Regions from separate parts of the Salinicoccus sp. Marseille-QA3875 genome, predicted to be linked through region 3. Evidence: riboswitches for the same ligand, from Rfam matches in the RefSeq annotation. Region 3 holds a riboswitch; each other region holds the start of a gene.
What was found. A riboswitch is a leader RNA that binds a small molecule or an ion and turns the genes downstream of it on or off. The one in region 3 is predicted to bind S-adenosylmethionine.
Positions count from the first base shown of each region.

Region 1: another riboswitch for S-adenosylmethionine. It lies ahead of ACY8DT_RS09350 (methionine ABC transporter ATP-binding protein); the one in region 3 lies ahead of ACY8DT_RS03540 (LLM class flavin-dependent oxidoreductase).
Region 2: another riboswitch for S-adenosylmethionine. It lies ahead of ACY8DT_RS08030 (5-methyltetrahydropteroyltriglutamate--homocysteine S-methyltransferase); the one in region 3 lies ahead of ACY8DT_RS03540 (LLM class flavin-dependent oxidoreductase).

Region 1 is NZ_CM143103.1:1,798,246-1,808,829, forward strand. It holds gene ACY8DT_RS09310 (Na+/H+ antiporter family protein) at 1-41, shown strand, start outside; gene ACY8DT_RS09315 (organic hydroperoxide resistance protein) at 148-561, shown strand; gene aroD (type I 3-dehydroquinate dehydratase) at 1,025-1,771, shown strand; gene ACY8DT_RS09325 (thioredoxin family protein) at 1,822-2,139, opposite strand; gene ACY8DT_RS09330 (arsenate reductase family protein) at 2,291-2,644, shown strand; gene gcvH (glycine cleavage system protein GcvH) at 2,719-3,099, shown strand; gene ACY8DT_RS09340 (toprim domain-containing protein) at 3,165-3,572, shown strand; gene ACY8DT_RS09345 (thioredoxin family protein) at 3,520-3,831, shown strand; SAM riboswitch class I at 3,877-3,977, shown strand; gene ACY8DT_RS09350 (methionine ABC transporter ATP-binding protein) at 4,056-5,075, shown strand; gene ACY8DT_RS09355 (methionine ABC transporter permease) at 5,075-5,767, shown strand; gene ACY8DT_RS09360 (MetQ/NlpA family ABC transporter substrate-binding protein) at 5,813-6,700, shown strand; gene ACY8DT_RS09365 (DUF4870 domain-containing protein) at 6,848-7,183, shown strand; gene ACY8DT_RS09370 (sulfurtransferase) at 7,328-8,230, shown strand; gene sufC (Fe-S cluster assembly ATPase SufC) at 8,487-9,272, shown strand; gene sufD (Fe-S cluster assembly protein SufD) at 9,288-10,584, shown strand, end outside.
Region 2 is NZ_CM143103.1:1,562,723-1,573,306, forward strand. It holds gene ACY8DT_RS07995 (DNA topoisomerase III) at 1-117, shown strand, start outside; gene ACY8DT_RS08000 (DinB family protein) at 383-865, shown strand; gene ACY8DT_RS08005 (YaiI/YqxD family protein) at 994-1,434, shown strand; gene ACY8DT_RS08010 (DedA family protein) at 1,552-2,166, shown strand; gene ACY8DT_RS08015 (HesB/YadR/YfhF family protein) at 2,174-2,470, opposite strand; gene ACY8DT_RS08020 (helix-turn-helix domain-containing protein) at 2,557-2,775, opposite strand; gene ACY8DT_RS08025 (DUF2975 domain-containing protein) at 2,790-3,437, opposite strand; SAM riboswitch class I at 3,674-3,774, shown strand; gene ACY8DT_RS08030 (5-methyltetrahydropteroyltriglutamate--homocysteine S-methyltransferase) at 3,856-4,953, shown strand; gene chrA (chromate efflux transporter) at 5,121-6,335, shown strand; gene ACY8DT_RS08040 (hypothetical protein) at 6,362-6,772, shown strand; gene ACY8DT_RS08045 (Cof-type HAD-IIB family hydrolase) at 6,798-7,580, shown strand; gene ACY8DT_RS08050 (Dps family protein) at 7,701-8,168, shown strand; gene ACY8DT_RS08055 (Dps family protein) at 8,349-8,816, shown strand; gene ACY8DT_RS08060 (metal-dependent transcriptional regulator) at 8,853-9,503, opposite strand; gene ACY8DT_RS08065 (metal ABC transporter permease) at 9,538-10,584, opposite strand, start outside.
Region 3 is NZ_CM143103.1:677,168-687,751, reverse strand. It holds rRNA gene ACY8DT_RS03570 (23S ribosomal RNA) at 1-588, shown strand, start outside; rRNA gene rrf (5S ribosomal RNA) at 770-884, shown strand; gene tsaE (tRNA (adenosine(37)-N6)-threonylcarbamoyltransferase complex ATPase subunit type 1 TsaE) at 962-1,417, shown strand; gene tsaB (tRNA (adenosine(37)-N6)-threonylcarbamoyltransferase complex dimerization subunit type 1 TsaB) at 1,398-2,045, shown strand; gene rimI (ribosomal protein S18-alanine N-acetyltransferase) at 2,057-2,482, shown strand; gene tsaD (tRNA (adenosine(37)-N6)-threonylcarbamoyltransferase complex transferase subunit TsaD) at 2,475-3,497, shown strand; SAM riboswitch class I at 3,634-3,742, shown strand; gene ACY8DT_RS03540 (LLM class flavin-dependent oxidoreductase) at 3,848-5,230, shown strand; gene ACY8DT_RS03535 (GNAT family N-acetyltransferase) at 5,251-5,817, opposite strand; gene ACY8DT_RS03530 (AbrB/MazE/SpoVT family DNA-binding domain-containing protein) at 5,979-6,221, shown strand; gene ACY8DT_RS03525 (hypothetical protein) at 6,325-6,564, opposite strand; gene ACY8DT_RS03520 (ABC-F family ATP-binding cassette domain-containing protein) at 7,031-8,947, opposite strand; gene ACY8DT_RS03515 (redox-sensing transcriptional repressor Rex) at 9,080-9,715, shown strand; gene ACY8DT_RS03510 (twin-arginine translocase TatA/TatE family subunit) at 9,762-9,965, shown strand; gene tatC (twin-arginine translocase subunit TatC) at 10,013-10,584, shown strand, end outside.

The sequences.
Region 1 (10,584 bases), 1.1 Mb from region 3:
CGCTGATCATATTCGGTACGATCGCGGCAGTCATACTATAGAAGACATCGTCCAGCCGGACGGTGTTTTTTCTTACAAATAAAAGATTAATATAATTATATTGGGGTAGAGAGGGTTGTAAGCATAATATTAGGAGGTAGTAAGATAATGGCACTTAAGTATGAGGTAACAGCAACCAACACAGGCGGACGCAAAGGACACGTTCAGACAGATGATAAGGCGATCGACTCAGCGGTACTACCACCGGATCAGGACGGCGACGGCGTCAACCCGGAACAGCTTTTCGCAGCAGGCTACGCTTCATGTTTCAATGGCGCATTCGATTTGATGCTGAAACAGGGCGGCGTTAAAAACGCGGAGCCTGAAGTGGATCTGACAGTCCAGTTATTGGATGATGAAGAAAATGAAGGTCCGAAACTCGGCGTTAAGATCAATGCGAAAGTTAAAAACATGTCTCAGGAAGATGCAGAGAAATATTTAGAGCAGGCACATCAGTTCTGCCCGTATTCAAAAGCGACGCGCGGCAACATTGATGTTGAATTGAACGTTACTGCAGAGTAATATAGAAAGTTTTACAGGCACGGAACCTTTAAATGGGTTTCGTGCTTTATTTGTTTTGGAGCGTGGCTGGGGAGGCGCTTTGTGCTATAAGTTGCGGTTTGGGACTTGAGTTATAGCGTAAAGAAGGGCGAGACGCTATAACCGGGAGAATAACTGCATTCCGTGCCATTCCGAGGTAATCAGCTGAATTTTAAATTAGCTATAAATGTCAATTAAGGGAATCATTGATTTTTCATAAGCAAACCTTATGGATCATAGTAACTTTTTCAGTGAAATAAAGTGAGCATCTTAACATTAACTTAATAATTAATGGGTATACTTTAAATATAAACATCATTTGACCATTCCCCTTTGGTCAAGTCCCCTTACCCGAAATCCTTCCCCTGGGATTTTGGGTACTTTTATTTTTATGGAAGTATGTGTACAATAAAGCAAATATCAACTTGACTGACGGGGGATAGGAATGAACATAAAAAATATTGAAATATTTGAAGGGCTTCCGAAAGTGGTGGTGTCCATAAGCGGAACGTCGCTTTCTGATATACAGAAGGAAATCACAAATGTTAAAAATAATATCGATTCTCTGGATATTGTGGAAATCCGCAGTGATGCGCTTGATAATATGAGCCGCTCTGAGCATTTGAGTCTAGTGAATGAAGTGTGTTCGGAATTAACCGACCTCCCGATCATCTATACATATAGAACGTCTCATGAAGGTGGCAGCGGTTCTAAATCATACGCCGAGTATAAGGACCTTCTGATGGATGTCATCATAAAGTGTGATATCGACATCATCGATATTGAATTTGTGACCGGGGGCAAAGTGATTTCGGAAATTGTGGAGTGTGCCGGGGAACATGGCAGGACGGTTCTCTTCAGCCATCATAATTTCAAGGAAACACCGAGGCTGGAAGAAATGCAGAAGATGTTATACAACATGCATTCGGCAGGCGGTGAGATTCTGAAGCTTGCCTTTTTGCCGAATGATGCCGATGATGTGGTCAACATGCTGAAGATAGTCAAGATCGGCAAGGAGGCCATCGGTAATAAAGTCATCGGCATCTCCATGGGAGAGCTGGGTAAAGTGACGCGTCTTGCAGGCGGTGATTTCGGATCATGTCTGACATACGGCTATATCACTAACAACAGTGCACCCGGACAGGTTCATGCATCCAGAATCAAAGATGCACTTAAAGCATATGAAATTTAAAAAAATGCCTGAGGATTCCACTTCAAAGAATCGTCGGGCATTTTTATGTTCTACAGATTTTCTTTTAAAAACTGCCTGACATCTCCCGGCGTTTTTGCGTGCACTGGATGGAGGTGGGCAGTCTTCCTGCTTTTATTAAAGATAAGGAGCCCGGGGATGCCCGTAACGTCATTTTCATCTGCTGCGGCAGGTACTTCATCACGGTTCAGTTCGTACCAGTCAATATATCTGTATTCTTTCATGATCGGCTTGATGAAATGGTCCAATACACTGCAGTCCGGACACCAGTCAGCATAAAATTTTATGATGATCTTATCGTTGCTTTTAATTATCTCTTTATAATCATTATATGTTCTGATTGCATCCATCATTATCCCTCCAGTCAGTTTTTATGAATCATCTTAATATTACCACTTAAAACTTAAATATTGTAGAATGGAAATAAGGGGAAAACTTAGTATGAATACCTGTCAGAGTATCGGGTATAGACTATAAACTGACTATCTATGGAGGTACCGGATGATTACTTTTTACGAATATTCCAAGTGTACGACGTGCAGAAAAGGGAAGAGGTTTTTAGAAGAGAATGGTGTGGACTTCGAAGCGCACGATATGGTGAAAGAACCGCCGTCAAAAGAAACGCTGAAACAGATCATTGAGAAATCAAATCAGGATATCAACAAATTTTTCAATTCAAGAGGGAAGAAATATAAAGAACTCGATTTGAAAAATAAGCTGCCCGAGATGTCAGATGCTGAAAAGATCGAGATCCTGTCTTCTGATGGAATGTTGATAAAACGTCCAATGGTCGATGCAGGAGAGCGTGTCCTGCTTGGGTTTAAAGAAGCGGAGTACAAGGAAGCGCTTTTATAAGTAATAAGCTTGAGAAACTATGTGAAATATGTCATTATGTAGTTGTATAGATTAATTTGAGGAGGTTTTCTATTATGGCATTACCAAACGACTTAAAGTATTCTGAAGATCATGAATGGGTAAAAGTTGATGGAAATACAGTAACAATCGGAATTACTGATTTCGCTCAAGGTGAGCTTGGAGACATCGTTTTTGTCGAGCTTCCTGAAGAAGACGATGAAATGACTAAGGGTGAATCTTTCGGCAGCGTAGAATCAGTTAAGACTGTTTCTGAACTGTATGCTCCATTAAACGGAAAGATCGTTGAAGTGAACGAAGAGCTTGAAGACAGCCCTGAGTTAGTAAACGAATCACCATATGAAGAAGCTTGGATGGTTAAAGTTGAACTTGAAGACACATCACAATTAGATGACCTGTTAGATGCTGACGGATACAAAGCAGTTATCGAAGCATAATTTAAAAACTCTAGACATTGTCTAGAGTTTTTTTAAAATAAAATAAAACTCCAAGGGTGATGAAAATGTATCTTTCTGATAAAGTACTCATTGTTGAGGGTAAAACTGACAAACGCCGTATCGAGGAAGTGCTTGTAGAACCTGTGCAGATCATATGCACTTTTGGTACAATGGGAGTTTCAAAACTTGATGAAATTTTGGAACAGCTTGACGGCTCTGATATTTATATATTATCGGATGCCGATAAAGAAGGCCGCAAAATCCGTAAATGGTTCAAAAAACATCTCAGTGAAAGTACCCACATTTATATTGACCCTAAATTTGGAGAAGTCGGCAGATGCCCAAGAGACTACCTCGCAAACCTCCTGATGCGTCATGGTTTTTATGTCGACACGAGCTTGATTATGAAAGGTAAGTTTTATGATGAAAGAGCAGTTAGAGACACAGGATATATACAATCTTATTCATTCTGAAGAAAAATTTATTCTGTACGGTTATGCGCCGATCTGTGCAAACTGCCAGATTGCGGAACGCATGTTGAATTTGACTCAGGAAATTATAGATTTTGAATATACAGCAATTGATCTGAATTACCATGTGGATTTTATCAATGATTATAAAATAACCTCCGCACCGGCGCTGTTGATATTTGAAAACGGTGAACTGAAAGAAAGTGTCTACCGTTTTGAATCCGTCACAAATCTGATGGATATACTCAGCCGTCAGTATTGACGGAAGTCCGGACTGATGGTATTATGATTCACAATCGAATAATAACTCTTATCAAGAGTGGTGTAGGGAAGTGCCCGTTGATGCCACGGCAACCGTCTCAAAGACAAGGTGCCAAATCACTGAATCAATCGATTCAAAGATGAGAGGCTGAAGATAAAAGAAGCCTACTCATTTCATAGCAAGTGAGTAGGTTTTTAAATTTATAATAGTTTGGAAGATGATTAATGATAGATATTTTAAATGTAAATAAAAACTACAGTACGAAATCAGCTGACATCACTGCAGTGGATGATGTCAGCCTGCATATAGAAAGCGGGGAAATCTTTGGCGTCATCGGATATTCAGGTGCCGGAAAATCGACATTGATCCGTCTCTTGAACGGTCTGGAAGCCCCGTCATCCGGCGAAATCATCATCGGAGACGATACCATCAACAAATTGTCTAAAAAGGACCTCAGGCAGAAGCGGCAAAAAGTTTCGATGATCTTCCAGCATTTCAATCTGCTCTGGTCACGGACGGTCGAGGAGAACATCAGCTTTCCATTAGAGATTGCGGGAGTCGCAAAAAAGGAACGGAAAAAACGGACCGGGGAACTGATTCAACTGGTTGGTCTCACAGGACGTGAGAAAAATTACCCGAGTGAATTGTCCGGGGGTCAGAAACAGCGTGTCGGCATCGCAAGGGCACTTTCAAATGAACCGACGGTTCTGCTCTGTGATGAGGCGACAAGCGCACTCGATCCGGAAACAACGGATGAAGTGCTCGAGCTTCTGCAGAGAATCAGGAAGGAAATGAACCTGACAATAGTGCTTATCACACATGAAATGCATGTCATCAGGAAAATATGCGACAGAGCCGCTGTCATGCAGAACGGCAAGGTCGTCGAGACGGGCAGAGTGCTGCAGCTGTTCCAGAACCCGTCACACAGTGTAACTAAAAGATTCGTCAAAGATGATATCAACGATGAAGAAACAGCGCTTGCCCTCGACGAAGTGAGAGAGCTGTTCCCGGATTCCAAAATACTTAAAATCGGCTTTGTCGGCACTAAATCCAAAACACCGGTCGTCTCCAGAGTGATCAAGCAGTTCGATCTGGATATGAACATTCTGTCTGGTAACATCAAACAGACGAACAACGAATCATACGGCCACCTTTATGTTGCGATGGACATTGACGGTACGACGCTTCAAAAAGTGATCGATGAGCTTGCCAATGAGGATATTACAGTGGAGGTGGAGAAGTAATGAATGAATTTTTCCAGGCCTTCAGAGATATGTTCAGTTTTGAAAACGTCAAATGGGATGTCGTTTGGGAAGCGACAGTCGATACAATCTATATGACGGGCATCGCAACTTTCTTTACATTGATGATCGGGCTTGTTTTAGGAATCATACTCTTTCTGTCCGATAAGAGCGACAATGCGGGGAGCCAGCCGGTTTACGGCGTTACGGCTTTTCTCGTCAATCTCTTCAGGGCGATACCGTTCATCATTCTGATCATTCTGCTCATCCCGTTTACAAAAGCGATTATGGGAACCATCATGGGTGTCCAGGGTGCACTGCCGGCGCTCATTATCGGTGCATCACCGTTCTATGCACGTCTTGTTGAAATTGCACTTAAAGAAATAGATAAAGGTGTAATAGAAGCGGCCGAATCGATGGGTGCAAACACATGGACGATCATATGGAAAGTATTGATACCGGAATCACTGCCTGCACTTGTTTCAGGCATCACAGTGACGGCCATCATGCTGGTCGGCTCGACTGCAATCGCCGGCGTCATCGGCGCAGGCGGCCTCGGGAACCTTGCCTACATGGTCGGGTTTACGCGGAATCAGAGTGACGTCACTTTAGTTGCAACAATAGTAATACTGATTATTGTTTTTATCATCCAGTTCGCAGGAGACTTCCTCGCAAAAGCTGTGGATAAGAGATAATAATCATATATTATAAATAGAATACCTAGAGAGGATTGGATGTATATGAAGAAATTTTTACTGTTTTTAGCTTTATCAGTTTTTGCAGTTGTTCTGGTTGCATGCGGCAGTGGCGAAGAAGGTGCAGAAGAGAGCGCTGATACAGGTGAAGAGTCTGCTGAAACTGAGCAGGGTTCATCTGAAGAAGCGTCAGAAGAAGAGGGCGGCACATTGTCAATTGCTGCATCCCCTGCACCCCATGCTGAAATTTTAGAAGAGGCTGCAACAATTCTTGAAGAAGACGGCATTGAGCTCGACGTTAACATCGTCAACGACTATACAACACCAAACCGTCTCCTTGCTGATGAAGAAGTGGATGCAAACTTCTTCCAGCACACACCATACCTGGATGGTGAAGTTGAATCACACGGCTATGATCTGGTATCGGCAGGCAACGTACATATCGAGCCGATGGCTGTTTATTCACAGGATCATGAATCATTGGAAGATGTCCCGGACGGTTCTACAATCCTTGTATCGAACAACCCTGCTGAAGAAGGCCGTTTCCTGTCATTCTTCGTCGATGCAGGCCTGGTTGAAATCGAAGAGGGCATCGATATTGAAAATGCGACGTTCGATGATATTACCGAGAACCCGCACGACTTTGAATTCAATAATCAGACAGCACCGGAATTATTGGTTGAAATGTACAATAATAATGAAGCTCCGGTCGTCATCATCAACTCCAACTTTGCCCTTGACGGCGGATTGAACCCGGTTGATGATTCTATCGCGATTGAAGACGGGGAATCTCCTTATGCAAACCTCGTTGCGGTGCGTTCAGGCGATGAAGAGAGAGAAGATATCAATAAGCTGATGGAAGTGCTTCAAGGCGATGAAATCAAACAGTTCATCGAAGATAACTACGAAGGTGCAGTCATCCCGGCAGAATAATAGTAATAAAGACCACGATAAATCTTATAAAATTTGTCGTGGTTTTTATTTTCAGCACGAACTTTCCCCGGAATAATCAATTGTACACAAAGTATATTAATGGTAAACTTACAATAAGGCTATAAAAAGAAAGGGGGAGGGTAATAAATGACACAGAACACTCAAACAGGTTACGATTCGTCACTCGTCCTTGTATCATATATTTTAGCGATTTTTACTATGATTGTCGGCCCCTTGCTTATTTGGGCATTAAAAAAAGATGATGACCCCGAAACTGCAGAGGCGTTGAGGCATGTGGCAAACTTTGGAATATCATATACGATTTACGCGTTTATCGCATGGGTATCAACAGTAGTATTGATCGGCTTCGTTCTGGGACCGATCATTCAGGTAGCAATGATTGTATTCATCGTCATCGGTATCATTAAAACATTGAATGGTGAATCATACAGACCGCCGTTCACAATGGATATCATCAAGTGAATAAAAGACGATTGAAAGCCGGATGCTAAAAAAGTATCCGGTTTAAATTTTTCAGTATATAAAAATCATATCTTTTTCATTGAATGAGTTTGTATGATATATTTAAATCATAGTAATTAAATATGATTTAAAGAGGTGCTTCAATTGTCAGATAAAAACACTGGATTTGTTTCAACAGAATGGTTAAACGAGCATTTGGAAGATGAAAATTTAAGAATCATAGATGCTACGACATTTTTACAGATTCCTGAAGCAGGCGGCTATTATGATGTATGGAGCGGTAAGGAAGAGTATGATAAAGAACATATTCCCGGCGCAGTATTCGCAGATTTGAAAAATGACTTCTCTGATGCGGATGCATCATATAATTTTGCCGTCATCCCTCATGATGAGTTCGTAGAAAAAATAAAAGAACTTGGAATTGATGATGATTCCTTTGTAGTGATTTATGACCGTGGAGCAATGGTGGGCGTCGACTTCGAAGCTTCCGACTGGGCATCGCGCTTCGCATGGCAGCTGAAATTTGAAGGGTTCGACAATTTTGCGATACTTGAAGGCGGCTATAATAAATGGAAAAAGGAAAACCGCCCGGTGACTGATGAAGTGAGTACACCAAAAAAAGGCGGGTTGAACATACAACGCAGATCTGAACTTTATGCGGACAAAGAAGATGTATTGAATGCAATAGACGATGACGGTGTAATCATATTGGACAGTCTGCAGCCTGAAAGTTATAACGGCACTGCAGACACTTATGCACGTCCGGGCCATATTAAAGGTGCGGTCAATGTATTCTTCGGTGATCTGGCTGACCCTAAAACCGGGGAAATCTACGATGACGAAAAATTAAAACGGAAATTTGATGAAGTTGGTGCACTTGATGAAGATAAGAAAGTCATCACTTATTGCGGAAGTGCAATCGCAGCGACCTGGACGCAGTATCTGCTGAATAGACTCGGACAGGAAAATGTCTCTGTTTATGACGGTTCATTATCAGAGTGGGCAGCAGATGAAAAATTACCGATGGAGACTAAAAATTCAAAATAATCTCTCTGGTTTTATGAGTGAATTATTACAACCTGAATGATTTCTGAAATCATTTAGGTTTTTTTATTCTCAAAGAAGACGAATTCAATTCAAGCTGGGAATCATACTTTAAGATGAGGGGATTCCCTTTAATATGTTTCATTTTTAAGGTATAATAAGACAGTGTGAAACATACTCCATATCTTTGACTATAGATTAGAATTATTATAAACTAGTGGAGTATGGAAATAATATTTTCTAATTGGAGGATAAGTAAATGACTTCTGTTCTAGAAATCAAAAACTTACATGTCGAAATAGACGGTAAAGAAATTTTAAAAGGTGTCGACCTGACACTTAAGCAAGGCGAAGTTCACGCGGTGATGGGACCAAACGGTACTGGTAAATCCACTTTGGCACAAGCGATTATGGGTCACCCTCGTTACGAAGTGACAAAAGGTGAAGTAATTCTTGATGGTGAAGATGTATTGGAAATGGAAGTGGACGAACGCGCACAGGCTGGTCTTTTCCTCGGGATGCAGTATCCATCAGAAATCTCAGGCGTAACGACTTCAGATTTCCTGCGTTCAGCAATCAATGCTCAGCGTGAAGAAGGCGACGAAATCAACTTAATGCAATTCATTAAGAAATTAGATAAAAACATGGAATACCTTGAAATCGATCAGGATATGGCTACACGTTACCTGAACGAAGGATTTTCCGGCGGTGAGAAGAAGAGAAACGAAATCTTACAGCTTATGATGCTGGAACCTAAGTTCGGTATTCTGGACGAAATTGACTCAGGTCTTGATATCGATGCACTGAAAGTTGTTTCCAAAGGTATCAACAAACTGCGCGGTGAACAATTCGGTTCATTGATCATCACTCACTACCAAAGACTTCTTAACTACATCTCACCTGACCATGTACACGTTATGATGAGAGGTAGAATTGTTAAATCCGGAGGCAAAGAATTAGCTGAACGCCTGGAAGCGGAAGGTTATGACTGGATTAAAGAAGAATTAGGTATTGATGACGTAACTGTAGAATCTGACGTTAATTAAGACAGGAGGATCATAATGGCTACTGTATCTAATGATTTTATTATAAATGCGGACGAAGTCATTCAGCGTGCAACAGAGCGCGGCGAATCAGACTTTTTAATCAATAAAAAGAAAGAAGCACTGGAACTGATAGAAAACATCGACATGCCTAAACCGGACAAGACGAACATCAAAAGATGGGATTTCTTCACAATGTCCGAGCCTGTTGTTGACAGCAGTGTTTACAACAGTCTTGAAGAACTGCCTGAAACGGTGAAAGAACTTCTTGATATCGATAACACTAAAAATATTTATGTACAGCACAACAACACGCCTGCTTACCTTCAAATCGATGAGAAATTACAGGATAAAGGTGTGATCATAGAGAACATTGTCGAAGCGACACACAATCACCCTGAATTAGTTAAAAAATATTTCATGGAAGATGGTGTCAAAGTTGATGAGAATAAACTCACAGCTTTCCACACTGCGATGCTGAATGGCGGATTGTTCGTCTATGTGCCTAAAGACGTGCTTATTGAAGACCCTGTACAGATGGTCTTACTTCATGATGATGAAAAAGCATCCATCGTCAATCATGTATTGATCGTTGCCGATCAAGGTTCAGAAATGACGTATGTAGAAAACTATTTATCCAACGTGGAAAACACAAGTGAACAGATCAACATCGTTTCAGAAGTGCTTGCACTGGATAATGCTAAAATCACATACGGTGCAGTGGATGTGCTTGCAGAAGGCATGACAGGCTACATCAACCGCCGAGGTATTGTAGGCAAGGACGCACGAATCGACTGGGCACTCGGCCTGATGAACGATTCGAACGTCATCAATGACAATACGACTTACCTGATGGGCGACCGTTCGAATTCAGATATGAAGACGGTCACAGTCGGACGCGGTGAGCAGAATCAAAACGTGACGACACAGATCATCCATTACGGCCAGGATTCCAATGGGCATATTCTGAAGCATGGCGTCATGAAAGACAGAGCGACAAGCATCTTCAACGGTATCGGTTACATCAAACATGGTGCGACACGCAGTGATGCACAGCAGGAATCACGTATCCTCATGCTGAGCGAACGTGCGCGCGGAGATGCAAACCCGATCCTTCTCATTGATGAAGATGACGTTACTGCAGGCCACGCAGCTTCAGTCGGGCGTGTGGATCCACTTCAGTTGTTCTATCTGATGAGCCGCGGCATTTCCCGGGAAGAAGCTGAGAGGCTTGTCATTCACGGTTTCCTGGATCCTGTAGTAAAGGCGCTGCCAATCGAATCGGTCAAGAAGCAGCTTACAGAAATCATAGAGA
Region 2 (10,584 bases), 890 kb from region 3:
CAAAAAGGAAAAGTCGATAAACGTACGGTGAATAAATATCTGAAAAAAGATGATAAAGAAGAACCGATCAACAATGCATTGGCAGATCAGCTGAAGAAACTGAAACTGGATGAATGATAGAGCAAAGTTTTATGTCCTATCGCTCAAGCGGCGATTTATTTGGCCGGTAGGATTACACAATTAAATGGATTATGAATAAGTCTTTGAAACGAAAGTTTCAGAGACTTATTTTGTTTGAATATAATTTACATATTATAGACAAGAGTTTGAAGTAATACTACTATGTAGATATACGAATAGGGGTGGTTTTTATGACAGACATTAACCAGATGGGGTTTTATTGCTAAAAGTCAACGTGCAAAAAATTAAAAGGGGTTTTATAATGACGCATGTCAGGGAATTATTAATCAACCAGTTTCAGGCGAATGCAGATGATCCAAGTTTCTATGCACCGGTGAGTGCCGCTTTACAAGATTTGACCGAACAGGATGCAGGGTTTAAAGTTCATCCGGAAGCAATGACTATTTTAGAACTAGTGAATCACCTTATTTATTGGAATAGGACGTGGCAGCACCGCTATAAAAATAAAAATTTCAAAAGTGTAGAAAGCATTGATAATGATGATACATTTTTAGATCATGACAATTCTTCTTTTGAAAATAAAAAGAATGAACTTATCGAACTGTTATTATATTGGAATGAATTATTGGAAGAGTCGCAACTGGATGAAGGCGTCGAAGGATTTCCGGTCGACGCAAAATGGTGGGAATTGATCAGTAACGCAGCTGCCCATAATTCTTATCATATTGGACAGATTGTTTTTATAAGAAAAGTGATGGATAGTAAATGGAAGTCTGATATGTGATCATGAGAGACAAAGACAGATGATGTGATCCAGTAATTGCCGGGACAATCCATTAAACGCCTCGCGACTCATCCCGCATGCGCGGAAGGACCGTTAAAATAAACTAACAGAAAGGCAGGCGTATTTTTATGCAGATCATAGTCGATGCGGATGCGTGTCCTGTGAAGGATATTATATTTAAAACAACGAAGAATAAAAATATTTCTGTAACACTCGTTTCGAGCATCTCACATTTTTCCAATCAGGAGGTACCTCCACATGTGGAGACCATTTATGTAGATGCGGGCCGGGATGCGGCAGATTTCAAAATTGTTGCACTTGCATCAAAAGATGATATTGTCGTCACTCAGGACTATGGGCTTGCTTCTTTACTCCTGCCCAAAGGCACGACTGTGCTCCATCATAACGGTTTTGAATATGATGATATGAATATTAATCATCTGTTGAACACCCGCCATATAAGTGCAGCAATCAGACAGGGAGGCGGCAGGACAAAAGGTCCGAAGCCGTTTTCAAAAGATGATCAGCAGGCATTTTTAAAATTGTTTCAAGAGAAGATTGAAAATTAACCCCTCCAATATGGCGGGGTTTTATACTTCATGAAAATAAAAAATAATATGATTTGTTTATCCAGCCGTTAAGTTATAAACTATAGAAATCTTAAGTATAGGTAAAAGGTGAAAAGAATGATTGATTGGTTAACGACTATAATGAATGATTTCGGGTATGCAGGAATCATACTTTTAATAGCGATAGAAAATATATTTCCACCTATTCCGTCAGAAGTGGTATTGACATTCGGAGGCTTTATGACCACAACTTCTGAGCTCACGATTCCCGGTGTGGTCATCTCTGCGACAGGGGGCTCTGTACTTGGTGCAGTGGTTCTTTATTACATCGGTGTTCAGTTGAGTGTCAAAAGGCTGGAAAAAATCATTGATAGATGGGGACATATTCTGCGCGTAACAAAAGAGGACATTAAAAAAGCGGATAAATGGTTTGATAAATACGGCCCATGGACAGTATTCTTCTGCCGCTTCATTCCGCTGATCAGAAGTCTGATTTCAATTCCTGCGGGGATGTCTAAAATGAATGTGCTGTTATTTTTAGGTTTAACGACTTTAGGCACACTGATATGGAATATTGTACTCGTCTACCTGGGTGCTGCTGTCGGCAACTCCTGGGAAGATATAGTGGGTTATATGGACATTTATTCCAATATTGTCTACGCTCTCATTATCATCGGCGTCATTGTCCTGATTGTACTTTACATCAGAAAAAGGAAATCATACAACAATTGATGGCCTTTTACTGTTCTATATATTCAAAAACGACCTCTTCTTTTTCTTCATCGTACTCGACTGATAAATCATGGCCATCAAAAAACCATAGATCAGATTCATTGATATAAAACTCAATACCGTCCTCTTCGTATTCGACCGCTTTTTTCCTGTCATCTTTATCCAGTGTAAAAGCGAGAGAATATCCTTCACGGATTTTACTGTCGCCGTAAATCTGGACAATAAAACGCACCTTACTGCCAGATTCCAATTCCACTTCTTCTTTGAACCAGTCTAATGCATTGTCTGTTACTGTAAGCTTCATATCACACACTCCTTAATGTTGATGCCAACCTATCATTGGTTTTATCCTATAACTATTTATAGAAGAGTGCAAATATTTAGAGCTTTCTAATTTTCTTCTCTATCTTCTGGAGCGTATTCCAGAATATCTCCCGGTTGGCAGTCGAGAGCTTTACATATTGCATCCAATGTTGAAAATCTGACGGCTTTAACTTTACCGGTTTTCAAGTTGGACAGATTGACGATGGACACGCCGATTTCATCGGCCAGTTTTCCGAGTGGCATCTTTCTGTCTGCGAGCACTCTGTCGAGTCTGACTATTATCATGTTAACCACCCTTTCTAAACTGTTGCATCATATTCTTCCTGTAAGAACGCACCATATTTGAATACTTTAGCAAGAATCCAGATGATAATTCCACTGAATAATATCATAAGGTTAAAATTAAGGTCTAACTGGCCGAAAGAAAATATGAACTGATCATCCAGCTCCGTTGTAATTTCCATTACAGAGAAAGTCTGCATCATCAAGTTTTGAACAGCGAGTTTTGCCAGTGCATCAATTATTGTAAATACCATTAGAGTATATCCTGCAAATTCTATGAACCGGCTGTTTTTAAGTGTAAAAATTTCGCCGTGTTTTAAGTTATGCAGCCATCTGTTGATGAAAAATAAAATAAGAGCAACGGTAATGAGATAGAAGAATTGTGATACAAGAGCGAGCATGATTGCAGTCTGGTCCAGGCTGATGGATTCGAGATAAGCCTCAGTAATTTCCAAGGTCAAACCTGTGCTTTCGTATGTTCCGACAACTGGCAGCTGTGTCAGTCTGTCTTCAATCAGATTCAATGGCATAAACGGCACAATGACGATACCTGCGAGTACGGCAAGAACGCCCAGAATTAAAATTATCAAAGGGATGAAAGAGAGAACGTAAAGCACTTTAACCATCGTTCTGAAGCGTTTATGGATTACTGCGTTTTCGGTCATCGGTAAAACCTCCTTTATTTTATATTACCAATATACACTAATGTTTAACTCTTTGCAATAATTATTTAATGATAAACATTAAATATTATACTTATAACATTAAAAGTATAAAGGGGAATACTGTCATCATGGTGTTTCCATAAGATGATTAAAGATTTTATGATTTTAAAATTTTCCGATAAATCATTGACCTTACTTATCCCGAGTGATAATATATGGATTAACTAAATAATACTTTCTTATCAAGAGAGGTGGAGGGACCGGCCCGTTGAAGCCTCAGCAGCAGACCATTATTGGAACTGTGCTAATTCCTGGAGTGCAAGCTCCCAGATGAGAAGAGATGACGGACGTTATCCTCTTTTTATCAAAGATAAGAAGGGGATTTATTTATAATTAAAACACTTTAGGAGCGGATAATATGACAAATGTAAAAACGGGACCTTTCAAAGCGGATCACGTGGGGAGCTTACTCAGACCGGAGCGGATTCATAACGCACGTGAAGCCTATAAGAATAATGAACTTTCATCAAGTGAACTATATGATATTGAAACTGAAGAGATTACTAAAGTCGTTGATAAACAGATTGAAGCGGGATTGAAGGCAGTGACCGATGGTGAATTCAGAAGACGTTTCTGGCACACGGATTTCCTTGAAAATTTAAACGGTGTTGAAGGCTACGTTCCTGAAACCGGTTATGCATTTGTCGGTGAAGAAACCGAAGCCTGGGATGTGCGCAACAAAGGAAAGCTTTCATTCAACGAAGACCATCCGCATGTTAGAGATTTTAAATTATTCAAAGAAATTGTCGGTGACCGTGCTGTTGCAAAACAGACCATCCCGAGTCCAAACCAGTTATTCAATGCAGGTATCAGAGACCATGAATACTATTCTGATGTTGAAGATTATGCAGACGATGTCATTCAGACATACAGAGATGCTGTCAAAGCATTTTATGAGGCAGGCTGCCGTTATCTTCAGTTCGATGATGTGTATATCGCGGGACTGAATGCCGAAGAGCTGCCGTTCAACGACAGCGGTCTGGACAGGGAAAGACTGATTGACCTTGCACTGCGTGTCGTCAACGGCGTGCTTGAAGACAAGCCCGAAGATCTTGTGGTAACAACGCATTTGTGCCGTGGCAACTACCGTTCCAAATGGGCATTTGAAGGCAGTTACTCAAAAATTGCACCGGTTCTGTTTGCCAAAGAAAAAGTGGACGGTTTCTTTTTAGAATATGATGATGACCGTTCAGGCGACTTTCAGCCGCTGGATGAAATTCCGAACAACGGACCGCAGGTGGTCCTTGGACTCTTCACTTCAAAGCATGGTGAACTTGAGAGCAGGGAAACAATCAAGGAACGAATTGAAGAAGCCAAGCAGTTCATCCCTAAAGAGCAGATTTCACTGAGCCCACAGTGCGGCTTCGCTTCGACTCACCACGGAAACATTTTGACTGAAGAAGACCAGTGGAATAAAATCAAATACATCGTTGAACTGTCTGAAGAATTACTGTAATTGAAATGTAAGGCGTGCAGCACATTGAGTGCTGCATGCTTTTTTTATGCTTCTGACTCAGCGCTGTTACAGATGTTAAGAGTTTGTATAATTTTATGATTCATATGGATTAATATGCAAATCACTGGTAAATTTGAAGATATTAACTTTATTATACGGAGGAAAACATGACCAATCATTCAAACTCTAATAACAATAATCAATCAGGCAGCAATCTGATGGAAATCTTACTGACTTCACTGCGCCTCGGTCTGACTTCTTTCGGCGGTCCGGTTGCACATCTCGCTTATTTCAAAGAGGAGTATGTAAATAGAAAGAAATGGCTCGATGATAAATTATATGCGGACATTATCGCTGTCTGCCAGTTCCTGCCCGGACCTGCAAGCTCGCAGGTCGGCATTTCAATCGGTATGCTGCGCGGCGGTATAGCGGGCGGGATATTATCTTTTCTCGGATTCACATTGCCATCTGTTTTAGTACTGATCATTTTTGCACTGCTGTATCAGAACCTGGATTTGGAGGGGGCTGTTTTCATAAACAGCTTGAAAGTCGTTGCTGTGGCAGTCGTGCTGCACGCACTGCTCGGCATGGGTAAAAATCTTGCACCGGACATCCCGAGAATGCTTATGGCGATTGCTGCGGCAGGTTTGATGCTGATCTACCCGAATGCATGGATTCAGATCCTGACAATCTTACTCGGCGGTCTGCTCGGATATTTCCTGTTTAAGAATAAGGCAGAAAATAAAATAACAGATTTTAAATTTAACCTGACACGCAAAATAGGCATCATTTCATTCAGCACACTTATCGGACTGTTGATTCTGCTCCCGTTACTCAATTCACTTTTCGATAACCAGTACTTGAATATATTCGATATATTCTTCCGTGTCGGTTCGATTGTTTTTGGCGGCGGTCATGTTGTCCTGCCGATGATCGAGAGGGAAGTTGTACCTACAGGGCTTGTTTCGGCTGATGAGTTTCTGGCAGGTTACGGAATGGCCCAGGCGGTGCCGGGACCTTTATTTACATTTGCAAGTTATTTGGGAACGGTTATGCTGGGGACGATGGGCGGCATCATCGCAACGATTGCGATGTTCCTGCCATCATTTCTGCTTGTGATGAGTGCATTGCCTTTTTTAAATCTGCTGAGAGGCAATAAGAAATTCCAAAGCATTCTGATGGGAGTCAATGCGACGGTGGTCGGAATTCTGCTTGCAGCATTTTACAATCCGGTGTTTATAAGTGGTATTAACTCCGGCAGTGATTTTTTCCTGGCGTTGTTATTATTCTTCCTATTATATAAAATGAAGGTGCCTGCGTGGATGATAGTTATTCTTGGAGTTGCTGTCGGATATCTATTACAATTGTTACCAGGACTATAGTATTTTCAAGGATAGGAATGAAGCTTTTGTATATTTTATTGTTCGTTTTATTTGCAGGGTTGGTCATCAAGTCATTTTACACCCATTACTTTTCCAAAACAAAGCGCTATTTTGCTTTTGATGATTCGAGATATCGTGAAGAAGATGATTTCTTGAAAATTCACGCACTCAATATTGGTAATCTTGAAAGAATCTTTTTATATTTGATGCTTGTTACATACCTTATTGCTCTGGCCGTATTCATCTTTACCGACCATCCGGCAGCAATCTGGATACTTGCTACGGTTCTGGCCTGGCAGTTTGTACTCAGTTTATTCATCGATTTGAAGCTTTACTCAGCATTTCATGATAAAGGGCATCTTTTCATGGTGGTCATATGGCTGATTTTGATTGTAGTGTTGTATTTTGGATTGTCCAGATTTGATATTTACGCATAATTTATGATTAGGAGCAGTGCATGATATGAGTAATCAGAAAATAATATTCTTTGATATAGACGGAACGCTCTATAACAATGAAAAAGTAGTGCCGCAATCCACTAAAGAGGCTGTGAAGGCTGTAAAGGACGCCGGTCATATTGTGGCTATTGCGACCGGCCGTTCACCGTTCATGTATGAAGACTTAAGGGATTCATTGGGTATCAATACCTTTGTGAGTATGAACGGCAACTATGTGGTGTATGAGGACGAACTGATCTATACCAATCCTTTGGATGCCAAAAGACTGGAAGACATCACAGAAATTGCCATGGAAAATGATCATCCACTTGTATATCTGGATGATCAAAACATGCTGTCCAATATGCCGGAACATGAATATATGACTGAAGGCATTTCAACATTGAAGCTCGGCTTTATGCCCGGACACGATCCGGATTACCACATTGACCGCGATATTTATCAGTCGTTGTTGTTCTGTCCTAAAGGTGAAGAGTACCTTTATAAAAAGCAGTTCGAGGATTCATTCCAGTTTATAAGATGGCATGCCTATTCGATGGATGTCTCGCCCAGAAATGGATCCAAGGCCGAAGGCATAAAAAAAGTCGTGGATAAGATGCGGTTTGACATTAATGATGTATATGCTTTTGGCGACGGTCCGAACGATATCGAGATGTTGCAGTATGTTCCGAACAGCTTTGCCATGGGAAATGCACAGGAAGAAATCAAGATGCAGGCGAGACATGTGACAAAAAGCGTTGAAGATAACGGCATTATGCACGGACTGCAATCAGCGAATCTGATTTAATCAAAAATTTTGTGATGTTTATAATTGAGATTACCGGGAAAATATATAGTGTTGAAGAACAATGAAACTATATATCAGAAGTTGAATAATTAATAAAAATTATTTGGGAAAGGTGATTTCATGGTACAAGTGACAGAAAAGAACAAAGTTATCGAATCATTGAATAAGCAGTTGGCGAACCATACAGTTTTATGGGGAAAGATTCATAATTACCACTGGTACGTCAAAGGCCCTCATTTCTTTTCACTGCATACGAAGTTCGAAGAACTGTATGAATCCACGGCAGTCATAGTAGATGATCTGGCAGAAAGAATTTTAGCGATTGGCGGTCAGCCGATTGGTAAGCTGGCAGAAGCGCTTGAGGAATCCAGTATCGATGAAGGTGAATACGGTTTGAATGCCGAATCGATGGTCAAGCAGCTCGTAGATGATTATGAAGTCATTGCTGCAGAGCTGAGAAGCGGCGTCAAGGAAGCAGAAAATGCAGGAGATGATTCGACTGCAGATATGTTTATCGCATATATCCAGGGTATTGAAAAAGATGTCTGGATGCTGCAGGCTTATCTTGGTGAAGATGTTTCCAAATAGTGATTGGACAACCCCTGCGGGATAGGCTCCTGTAGGGGATTTTTAATATTTTTATAGGTTAAATTGAATGGCTGAAAACTCTTTATTTATAATCATTCTAAATAGTGTTGCGAAAGCATTTTTGGTATGTTATATTATATATAAGTTATTTATAATAATTCTAAATAAGGAAGTGTTTTCATGGTACAAATAACTGAAAAGAACAAGGTCATTGAATCATTGAACAAGCAGTTGGCGAACCATATAGTCTTATGGGGAAAACTTCATAACTTCCACTGGTATGTCAAAGGTGCACATTTCTTTTCCCTGCACACTAAATTTGAAGCGCTTTATGACTCGACTGCAGTCATAGTGGATGATATTGCAGAAAGAATTTTAGCAGTTGGCGGACAGCCTGTAGGTAAGCTGAAAGAAGCACTTGAAGAATCAAGCGTTGAGGAAGCAGAGTACGGACTGGACGATCAGGCGATGGTCGGACAGCTGATAGAAGACTATGAGCTGATCATTGCAGAACTAAGAAGTGGTGTGAAAGAAGCAGAAGCTGCAGGAGATGACTCCACAGCTGATATGTATATTGCTTACATTCAGGAAATCGAGAAGAATAACTGGATGTTACAGGCATATCTTGGTAATGATGTTTCAAAATAATGACATTAAAAAAGAAGGAGCGTCCGCTCCTTCTTTTTATTTTGGTTCAACAAAGAGATAATTGCCAATTGAAATGCTTATTTGTATTTCCATATCATCGCTGTCTTTGAGTGTAATGAGATCAATGGATGTATCTATATCTATGATGGTTATATGGTCCCCTATATTCAAATGCTGATTTTTAAAATATTTAAGCAGTTTTTCTTCATCGACGATTCTTGAAATTACCACTTCAGATCCGGCTTCAGCTTCGGAAATGGTGACAGTATGATTTTCCTGCACATCCATCAGGTCGATTTTTATCGCTCCGCCATGCGGGCAATACTCTGGAAAATTGAGATACGCCTCCAGCTTGTCTGCCACATGATCGCTGGTTGTATGTTCAAGCAGCTCTGCCTCAGCATGGACATCTTCTATACCAAACCCCAGTTTCTCAAATAAAAACACTTCCCACAATCGGTGTTTTCTGATGATTTCTTTAGCATAAGCCGTTCCTTCATCAGTTAAAATACTCCCTTTATAAGGAGTGTACTCCACCCATTCCATTTTGACGAGACTGTTCATCATTTCCGTCACAGTAGGGGGAGAAATATTAAGCCGTCCTGCCACTTCCTTGTTTGACACGCGATTGAAACGCCCGCCAAGCTCAAACAACACTTTTATATAATCTTCTTTCGTCGGGCTCAAACCGTACACCTCCGCTTTATTATAGTGTTAATCATCAATGAGGTTTCAACTCATACTTTATACGGGAATAATGAGTAAATTCTTCACCGCGGAGTGTCAGCATGTATTGATCATCGGTTTTTACAATGTAGCCATCCACTTCCAATATTTCCAGCTGTTTTTCAGTTTCCGCCTGAGTCAGGTTAAAGTGTTTAGATATTTCCTGAAGAGAAATCGTTTCATGTTCATCTTCACTCATCAGCATCAAGATCATTGCATGCATGAATTCTTTTTTCTGACGGCGCTTCTTTATTTTAAGAATGATATAGCCATCGGGTTTGAATAAAAACACCACGATGAAAATTAAAAATGCAACAGTCGCAGTCGCACCGGACATCGACAGGTCAAGATTGTAACCGAGCAGGTATCCGAGTGTGCTGTTTAAAACGGCAAAAAAAGCGGTTAAAAATATCATATGACTCAGCCTTTTTACAAGTAGATAAGCGGTCAGTACCGGCGCAACAAAGAAATTGATGACAAGTATTGCTCCGACTGCATCAAATGCGACCACTGCTGTAACAGATACAAGAGCCATGAGCATATAATAGATCAACGTAGTGCTGAATCCGATGACATAGGCAAATTTAGGATCGAATGTTGAAACTTTGAGCTCTTTATAAAACAGTGCGACAAACCCGGTGTTGATAACCAGTAACAGACCGAGCTGCCAAAGGGCTCTCGGCACACTGTAGCCGAAGATTTCAATTCTGTTAAGCGGTGCGAATAAAACTTCGCCTGCGATGACAATGTCTATATCCAAATGTATATTGTCAGCATATCTGGATATCAGAATGATCGCAATCGCAAACAGTGCCGTAAAGACGATACCGATTGAGGCATCATTTTTAATCAGGTTCGTCTGGTTGATCAGCTGTATCAGGTAAACGGTCAGCACACCGACGAGAGCTGCACCGATGATCAGCCAGGGCGAACGGATATCCTGTGTGATGAAAAATGCAAGAACAATTCCGAGAAGTATTGTGTGACTTATTGCATCTGTCGTCATTGCCTGGTTTTTCAAAACCAGGAACACACCTAAAAC
Region 3 (10,584 bases):
AATGGTTGGAAATCATTCACAGAGTGTAAAGGCATAAGGGAGCTTGACTGCGAGACCAACAAGTCGAGCAGGGTCGAAAGACGGACTTAGTGATCCGGTGGTTCCGCATGGAAGGGCCATCGCTCAACGGATAAAAGCTACCCCGGGGATAACAGGCTTATCTCCCCCAAGAGTTCACATCGACGGGGAGGTTTGGCACCTCGATGTCGGCTCGTCGCATCCTGGGGCTGTAGTCGGTCCCAAGGGTTGGGCTGTTCGCCCATTAAAGCGGCACGCGAGCTGGGTTCAGAACGTCGTGAGACAGTTCGGTCCCTATCCGTCGTGGGCGTAGGAAATTTGAGAGGCGCTGTCCTTAGTACGAGAGGACCGGGATGGACATACCCCTGGTGTACCAGTTGTCGTGCCAACGGCATTGCTGGGTAGCTATGTATGGACGGGATAAGTGCTGAAAGCATCTAAGCATGAAGCCCCCCTCAAGATGAGATTTCCCCAATAGATCCCTCAGAGATGATGAGGTAGATAGGTTCGGCGTGTACGTATGGCAACATACTCAGCGGACGAATACTAATCGATCGACGACTTATTCAAAGATTTGTACCGTGTAAAGGGTTTTTACACTTGTGTTTGTCTGCTTCTATCCGGTTTTGAGTGTATATCGATGACGTTCTTGCATTTCTAATGCTTAGAACGGCACAGATAGACATTCGTTCGACGGAGTCGAACATCCCAAAACTGTGATTACATTTCATGTATTCGACAGTCAACATTGTCTGGTAGTGATGGCGGAGAGGCCACACCTGTTCCCATGCCGAACACAGTCGTTAAGCTCTCCAGCGCCGATGGTAGTTGGACATTCGTCCCGTCAGAGTAGGACGCTGCCAGGCAATTTTCTAGAGACCCTTTGTGGTCTCTTTTTTTGTATAATGAGATTAAAGTATTTTTATTTCAAACAGGTGATTACATGATAAAGATAAAAGCAGATAATATAGAAGGAACAAAGCAGATAGCTGAAGTATTTGCCGATAATATTAAAAGGAATGATGTTTTACTGTTGCGGGGAGATCTGGGCGCCGGTAAGACGACATTTACTCAGGCTCTTGGTGAGCTGTTAGGTGTAGGACGCAGGATGACGTCTCCTACTTTCAACATCATTAAAAGCTATCAGGTCGATACACTCAATGTGCATCATATGGACTGTTACCGTCTTGAGTTCAGTGATGAAGACCTTGGTTTTGACGAGTACTTCGGCAATGGTATCGTCATTGTGGAATGGCCGGATTTCATTGAAGAGTATTTGCCGAAAAATGTTATTAATATTACAATTACCCATGACGGCGACGGGCGTATGTTTGAAATAGAAAACAGGAATTTAAATGATGAAATTATGGAGGCATTAGATGAAATCACTTTTGATTGATACATCGAACAAAGTAATATCATTGGCAATTAATGATGATGGTATTAATATAGCAGAGATTAATGCCAATGTGGCAAGACCTCATTCAGAAACTCTGATGGTGTATATCAGTCATCTGTTTGATTACGCCGGAATGAATAAAAGCGATATAGATCGTATCATAGTTGCCAGGGGACCCGGATCATATACCGGTGTCAGAATCGGTGTGACTGTCGCTAAAACACTGGCCTACAGTTTAAAGGTGGAATTATACTCAGTATCTTCATTGTTTGTGCTGGCAGCTTCGTCGAATCCCCAGGGGGTAGTCGCTTCTTTGTTTGATGCACGACGGGGCAATGTGTTTGCGGCTGCCTATAAATTTCATGGAGATAAATTCGAAACAATACAGGCTCCGGCACACATGGCTTTTGATGAATTAAAAGAAAAAATGGAAAATGATGATGTAATCTTTTACGGAAATTCTACTGAACAATTTAAAAATATTGAAGGATTCTCTCATCTGACACCGAGAATTTCAAATGTCGAGCGTTATGATGAAGCGCTTGTGCAGGAAGATGTTCATGGTATTGTACCTGAATACTTAAGAGTATCGGAGGCTGAAAGAAATTGGATGGACAAAAATCAGTAACTATAAGAGAAATGAAAATCGAGGATATTGACGCCGTACATCTGATTGAAACAGCTTCTTTTACAAAGACTTCATGGACAAAAGAAGCTTTTTTAAGAGAGCTTGGCGTAAACAGATTTGCGCACTATTTTGTCATTGAAAAAGACTCTGAAATCATTGGCTACTGCGGTCTTTGGCTGATTCTTGACCAGAGTCAGATTACAACAATTGCAATAAGAGATGACCAGAGAGGACTTGGTCTCGGGCATACTTTGCTTAAATATGTTAAAGATTATTCTGCAGAGTCTACCAAAACCTTGTCTCTTGAAGTCAATACGGCTAATGATGCAGCTAAAAACCTGTATGAAAAAGAAGGATTCTCCTACGGGGGGATACGAAAAGATTACTACGGACCGGGAGAGGATGCACACGTGATGTGGGTGAAACTGGATGAATAAAGACATTACAATATTAAGTATAGAAACAAGCTGTGACGAAACAGCATGCAGTGTCGTGAGAAACGGACATGAACTGCTGTCAAATATCGTAGTGAGCCAGATTGACAGTCATAAACGCTTTGGCGGTGTGGTGCCTGAAGTTGCTTCGAGACACCATGTGGAATCCATCACAACAGTTATAGAAGAGGCGCTGAACCAGGCGGAACTGATTCCCCAAGACCTTGATGCTGTAGCAGTAACAGAAGGTCCAGGTTTGATCGGTGCACTTTTGGTCGGCATCAATGCTGCGAAAGCATTCAGTTTTGCACATGATCTGCCTTTGATTCCTGTCCACCATATTGCAGGACATATTTATGCGAATCAGCTGGAAGAAGAATTAAGATTTCCTTTAATGGCACTGATTGTCTCAGGCGGTCATACTGAGCTGATATATATGAAGAATCATCTGAGCTTCGAAGTGATCGGTGAAACACGTGACGATGCCGTAGGGGAAGCATACGACAAGGTGGCCCGTGTCATCGGTCTGCCTTACCCGGGCGGACCTCATATCGACCGATTAAGTAAAGAGGGGCGGGATACATTCAATTTTCCAAGAGCATACCTGGAACCGGGCAGCTATGATTTCAGCTTCAGCGGATTGAAATCTGCTGTAATCAATTCACTCCACAACCATAAGCAGAAAAATCTGGAAGTGAACTCAGAAGATGTAGCGGCTTCATTCCAGCACAGTGTCGTGGATGTATTGACAAATAAAACGATGCAGGCTGTTGAAGAATATAAAGTCAAAAATCTGATCATCGCAGGGGGAGTCGCTGCAAACAGTGGATTGAGAGCAAGATTTGAACAGCTGACAAGAATGCAGAATATCAACCTGCATATCCCTGAACTGAAGTTTTGTACTGATAATGCCGCCATGATCGGTGCAGCTGCATACCAGCTATATTTAAAAGAGCATTTTACTGGCCTTGACTTAAACGGACGGAATTTCATCGATATTGAAGAGTATACTAAATAATATATTATTCCCAGTCTATACTGTAGGCTGGGCTTTTCAATCTAATTCTTCAGAAATAATCAACTTTTCTAAAAATTATGTTTGACATAGCATTCATACCCTGATAGTATGATATTTAACTTAAAACAGAATAAAGTCCTTATCTAGAGCAGGGGAGGAAATTGGTCCTTAGATCCTGCGGCAACCTCACTATTTAACAGTGGAAGGTGCCCATTCCAACAAGCGATGTGCTTGAAAGATGAGGAGGAGCAGCATTTATCTTAACTGCCTCTTCCTCAGGAAGAGGCTTTTTCTATTCCTACTATATTAGTAAGAATTAAGTTGATCAATGCTAAAGGGAGAGATTACTTATGAAAAAACAAATACGTCTGAATGGTTTCACTTTAAATTCTGTAGCACCGCATTCGCCGGGATTGTGGCGTCATCCGGAAGATCAGGGGGCCCGTCATGGTGATTTGGATTATTGGACTGATCTTGCCAAGCTTTTGGAAAAGGGTAAATTTGATGCAATATTTTTAGCTGATGTACTTGGTATTTATGATGTTTATGGAAACAGTTCTGATGCTGCGATAAAAAATGCAGTGCAGGTGCCACTGCATAACCCGTTGCTGCCAATTTCAGCCATGGCCGCTGTTACTAAGCATATTGGCTTTGCACCAACTTATTCTGCGACTTACACAGAACCTTATAAGCTGGCTCGTGAATTTTCAACTTTGGACCACTTGACGAAAGGTCGTGTGGCCTGGAACATCGTCACATCGTATTTGAACAGTGAAGCAGTCAATCTCGGGATGGAAGGCCAGATCAAACATGATACAAGATATGACCGCGCGGATGAATATATGGATGTCGTCTATAAACTTTGGGAGCACAGCTGGGAAGAGGATGCAGTCGTTGCAAATAAAGAAACGGGTGTCTATGTAAACCCGGATAAAGTTCACCCGATCGATCATAAAGGCGAGTTCTTCAGTGTTCCGGGTGAACATCTGGTCGAACCGTCGCCTCAGCGCACACCTGTACTGTTCCAGGCCGGTGCTTCTGAAAAAGGAAAAGCCTTCGCAGCAAAACACGCTGAAGCGCTCTTCACGACACTTGCAAGTAATCTTGAAGAATTGAAGGCCTTCACCTCGGATATCAGGAAACGTGCAGTGGAAAACGGCAGAAATGCTGAAGATATAAAAATCTTTCCGGGCATCGTGCCGATTGTCGGACGCACCGAAGAAGAAGCACAGGAAAAGTATGAAGAACTATTATCTTATGTCAGCTATGAAGGGACAGCAGCAATGCTTTCAGGACATACGGGCATCGATTTCTCCAAATATGAGCCGGATCAATATGTGGAAGATGCAGAGACGGAAGCCTCACATGGTTTTCTTAAAAAATACTCGGCAAGTACGACACGAAAATGGACGGTAAGGGAAGCAGTGCTCCATCACGGACTCGGCATCGGGGCGACTAAAGTGGTCGGCACACCTGAACAGATTGCCGATGAACTGGAAGCGATGGCGAACATCGGTGACGCCGACGGCTTTAATATCATCCAGGCAGCGAGTCCTGTCACTTTCGAAGATTTCATAGAATATGTGATTCCCGTTCTGCAGGAACGCGGCAGCTACAGAACAGAATACGAAGCATCCACTTTAAGGGAGAATCTTTTTGGTAAAGGTAAAGTGAGAATTCCTGAGAGTCATCATGCAAAAAGAGTTGGAATAGCAGGAAAAGTGAATGTTTGATTAAAGAAAAGTCCTGAAAATTATTCAGGGCTTTTTATATCATACTCATCCTTCAGGATGGAATAATAGACATCATTAAAATATTCGCCCTTTTTCCATTTATGTACATGCCGCAGCACACCTTCTTTGTTCATGCCCAATCGTTCAAGCACTTTTCCCGAAGCGGTATTCCGTTCATCGAACATGGCAGCAATGCAGTCCAGCCCGAGGACATCAAAACCCACTTTTAAAATGGCTTCCCCGGTTTCAGTCATATAACCTTTGCCTTGATAATTTTGATTTAATGTATAACCGATGATCCCTCTTGAATCTTTACTTTTTCTTCTCAGTTCGATGGTCCCGATCATCTTTCCATTTTCCTTCAGCTCAATGCCATATTTGCCAAGCGGCTGTTCTATAAAGTGGTTCACTATGGCCATTTCGGTGTCAGCCAGTGACTTGTGCCGGTTGAAAACGTAATAGGTGGTCTCTTCATCAGAAGCGTATTCATACATATCTTCAGTGTCTTTTAATGTGACCGGCCTTAAGATCAACCGTTCTGTCTCCAGCCGGTTATGCTTTGCAAGCAACACTTTATAACTGTCCATTTGAATCCCTCATTTCTTCAGTGTAATCATAATTAATAGAAAGTATATGATATCCTTCATAGTACTTATAATAATATAAATAAGTTTAATATACATCTAATACTAAAAGATATAGAAGTATATCCATAATGTTATGATGATATTAATAAAGAGGTGATATCATGGTAAAAGTAAACGTTAATAAATGGGGTAATGGTAAAGGTATCAGGTTACCCAAAGTTGTAACAGAATCTCTTGATATTAAAGATAACGATACTTTGGAAATTAAAGTGAAAGATAATGCAATTATTCTGACAAAACCTAAAAATGAAATCATGATTGAAGAAATGTTCAAAGCCTATAAAGGGGCTTCTTTTCAAGCAAATATTCAGGAATTCGAACCTGCCGGTAATGAAAAATGGTAGAGTAGGGCGAGATAATATAGAAACAGTGGATAGTATGTAATGTGAAAATATAAAAAGCGAAGGCTGGATTTTGCGCCTTCGCTTTTTTAAAGATAATACAATGCTATCTATACTGATTAAACTGATTGTTCCCTTTTTCCTTCTGGACCTGTTCTACGGCATCATCGACCTTGCCTTGAGTCTCTTCCTGCTTCGACCCGGCTTTGGATTTCTCATCTTTAAAATCGTGTTTCTTGGCCTGTGCCTTCTCTTCCATCTGAGCTTTTTGTTCCTGGCCTTCTTCAGCCTGTTTTTTAGCTTCCTCTCTCATCTTTTCCTGCTGATCTTTATGATTTTCAGCCATCATTACACGCTCCTTAAAATCACTGTATAGTTACTTTTACCTTTTTTCCGGGCAGTTAAACAATATAAGGCGGTGCAATTATAATTATTTACCCTTATAAAAACGGAGATCGTCACTGGTCTTCGTTTTTATTATGCGCAAATTAAAGAAACGAACATACATTCAATTTTAGTGGATTAAAGATAATAACGACGTTGTCAACAGGGAACGTTTGTTTTATCCACATTCTGTGGATAACCTGTGGAATAAACCCTGCTTCATCTTGGATAAGTCTTCAACAACTGTGGATTTAAATGTGTATAACTGTGTAAAACTTTGTGGATAATGTGGATAAGCCTTTAAAAAGTTGATTTAATCACTCTGGACTTGTGCATAACTTTGTGATGAAGTTATAATTCTGACAAATTACCTTATACCCCGAACATATGAATAAAAAAGAAGCGTACGGTATATTGACCGAACGCTTCTACGTTTCTGATAATTGTTCTTCACCTTCTGCCCATTGTTCCATGACATGTTCCAATTTTTCATTTCTGTTTATCAGCTTTTCATTGAGCTCAGCAGATTTTGTATAGTCATTATAAATTTCAGGCTCCAGCAGCTGATTTTCTATATTCTCTATATCTTCCTCCAGCGTTGCAATTTCCTGTTCCAGTTTTTTAACCTGCTTTTTCAATTTTCCAATCTCATTACGCTGTCTTTTCTGTTCTTCATAGCTGAGGCTGCCTTTATTTTCTGATTCGGCCACTGTCACTTCAGGTTCCTGGGTCATTTTCAATTCTTCTTTTTTATGAAGGAAGTAGTCATAATTACCATTTACAAGAAACAGCTTCTCTTTTTCCATTTCCAAAATGCGGTTTGCGATCCTGTTGACGAAATATCTGTCATGAGAAACGAAAATGATGGTGCCTTCATATTCATCCAGTGCATTTTCAAGGACTTCTTTGCTGTCTATGTCCAGATGGTTCGTCGGTTCATCGAGGATCAGTACATTATTTTTTTCAAGCATCAGTTTTGCCAGCTGAATCCTGGCTTTTTCTCCGCCGCTTAAATCATTGACACTTTTTTTAACTTCATCCTGTGTAAATAAAAACCGGCCTAATATTTTCCTGATATCACTTTCTCTCATCTCAGGATATTCAGACCATAATTCTTCCAGTACGTTTTTGTTGGATGTGAATTCCGCCTGTTTCTGGTCGTAATAACCGATTGAAACATTGGTGCCGTATACGATGTCACCGGCTTTTTCAGGGATTTTTTTGGCGATGGTCTTGACCAGTGTGGATTTGCCGATACCATTTGGTCCGAGTATCGCGAGCCTGTCCTTTTTCTCCACGCTGAAGTTGATATGACTGTTAAGCACTTGATCATAGCCGATGGACAGGTCATTGATCCTGAGTACATCATTACCGCTTTCACGTGTGATACTGAAAGTGAAATTGGCATTCCTATGGTCTTGTTTCGGTGCGTTGATGCGTTCCATCATCTCCAGTTTCTTTCTTCTGTCTTTTGCCATGCCGCTTGTGGAAGCACGTGCGATATTTTTATCGACAAAAGTTTCCAGTCTGGATATCTCTTTTTGCTGGCGTTCATACTGCTTCATGGTCAATTGGTAACGTTTCTCTTTTTCAATGACATATTTCGAATAATTGGTGTGATAGAGTGTACCGGTGCCGAGCTCGACTTCATAAATTTTATCGACGGTTTTATCCAGAAAATATCTGTCGTGGCTGATGATGACAACAGCACCCTGGAAACCATTTAAATACTGCTCCAGCCATTCCACCGTATCCATATCCAGATGGTTGGTCGGTTCATCCAGAAGCAGCAGATCGGGTTTTGAAAGGAGCATTTGAGCGAGTGACAGACGTGTCTTCTGACCGCCTGAAAATTCATCGACAGGACGCTCCAGATCTGTGATTTCAAAATTCAACCCGGTCAGCACCATCTTGATATTGGAGTCTATGTGGTAGCCGTCCTGATTTTCAAAAGTGTTCTGGAGTCTTTCCAGCCTGTTCACATAATCCTGGTATTTTTCATGAGTATATTCATTATTTTCAAGCCACAAAGTGACTTCATCCATCTCATCTTTCACAGCCAGAAGTTTGGCGAATGGACGTTTCATCTCTTCCAATACAGTCCGGCTTGATTCCAATGTCATCTGCTGGGTCAAATACCCGACGGATGTTCCTTTGGGCTGGGTGAGATTACCACTGTCATAGCTCATCTCTCCGGCCATAATTTTCATAAGGGTAGTCTTGCCTGCACCGTTCTTGCCGACTATACCTATATTTTCACCTGATTTGATTTCCAAAGTGACTTTTTCGAAAACCACATCAGTGACAAAAGCTTTTTTTAAATTAGATAATTGCATTACGATCATAAATTTCCCTCACTTTCTCTATAGTCTACAATAATATACTGAAAAAAACGATGGTAATTCATTTGCAATAGTAGGAAGGGAAGTCCTATATATGCTATAATAATGACATTAGTCAATGGGTAGGTGTAAATGATTGTGAATACAAAAAAGAAAATTCCAAACGCAACAATGAAGCGGCTACCTCTTTATTACAGATATTTTAAACAGGCAGAAGAAGCAGCTACAGACAGAGTATCATCAAGGGAGATAAGCGAGGCTTTGGATATTGATTCAGCCACGATCCGAAGAGATTTTTCTTATTTTGGTGAACTTGGTCGTAAAGGGTATGGCTATAACGTAAAAAGCCTGTTAAATTTCTTTATGGAACATATCCAGGGTACTGACAAGAAAAACATTGTGCTAGTGGGAGTCGGCAATTTAGGAAGTGCATTACTGAATTATAAATTTAATAATTTAAGTGATAAAATGAATGTAGTGGCAGGTCTCGACAACAATGAAGAGCTGATAGGCACGACGATTAATGATGTAACAATTCATCATGCAGACGAACTTGAGTCTATAATCAAAAAAGGAAAAGTTGAAGTTGCAATATTGACTTTACCTGTATCAGTGAGTCAGGAAATGGCCGAAAGACTTGTGAAAGCAGGCATCAAAGGCATTTTAAATTTCACGCCGACAAGATTGGATTTAGATAAAAAGATTTATGTACATAACATCGATCTGGGTGTTGAATTACAGGCATTATTCTTTTATATGAAGAACTTATAGAGAGGGGAAAATAATTATGTTTACATTCTTATTACCATCAACTTTGATGATGGCAGTTGGTCCCGTCAGTTTAATCGTAATCGCAGTCGTTGCATTGATCATATTCGGACCTAAGAAACTGCCGCAGTTCGGGAGAGCTGTCGGTTCAACTTTGAAGGAATTTAAAGATGCAACTAAAGGTTTGGCAGATGACGATGATGACGAAGAAGAGAAAAAGAAAGAACCGAAGAAAATTGAATCAGAATCATAATAATAATGGTGGCGGAAGCCACCTTTTTTTAAGAGGTGAATCAGCTTATGCAAGATGAAGAAAAGAAGGATATAATGGAGCATTTGGATGAGCTCAGAAAACGGCTGCTCATCATAATGTACTTCTTTCTTGCTGCATTAATAGTGGGCTTTTTTTTATCCCAACCTTTAATCTATCAGATGCAGAATGCACCTTGGACAACAAATATACAAATGCATGCATTTCAGGTGGCAGATCCGATTAAAATATACATAATGGTCATCATAATCATCGCTTTTGTCATTATTTTACCAGTCATCCTATATCAGTTATGGGCTTTTATTGCCCCGGGTCTTTACAGTAATGAGCAGAAACTGACATTGAGTTATATTCCTATAGTGATGGTATTGATGCTGATCGGTATGGCATTCAGCTACTTCATCGTAGTGCCTTATATTGTACAATTCACTTTTGATTTATCAGCTGAGATGGGAATCGCAACGACGATCGGAATCAATCAGTATTTCGGTTTTCTGTTCCGTACAGTACTTCCATTCGGCGTGATATTCCAAATGCCTATACTGGTTCTCTTTTTAACGCAGTTGGGAATGATAACACCGATGTTCCTTAAGAAAAACCG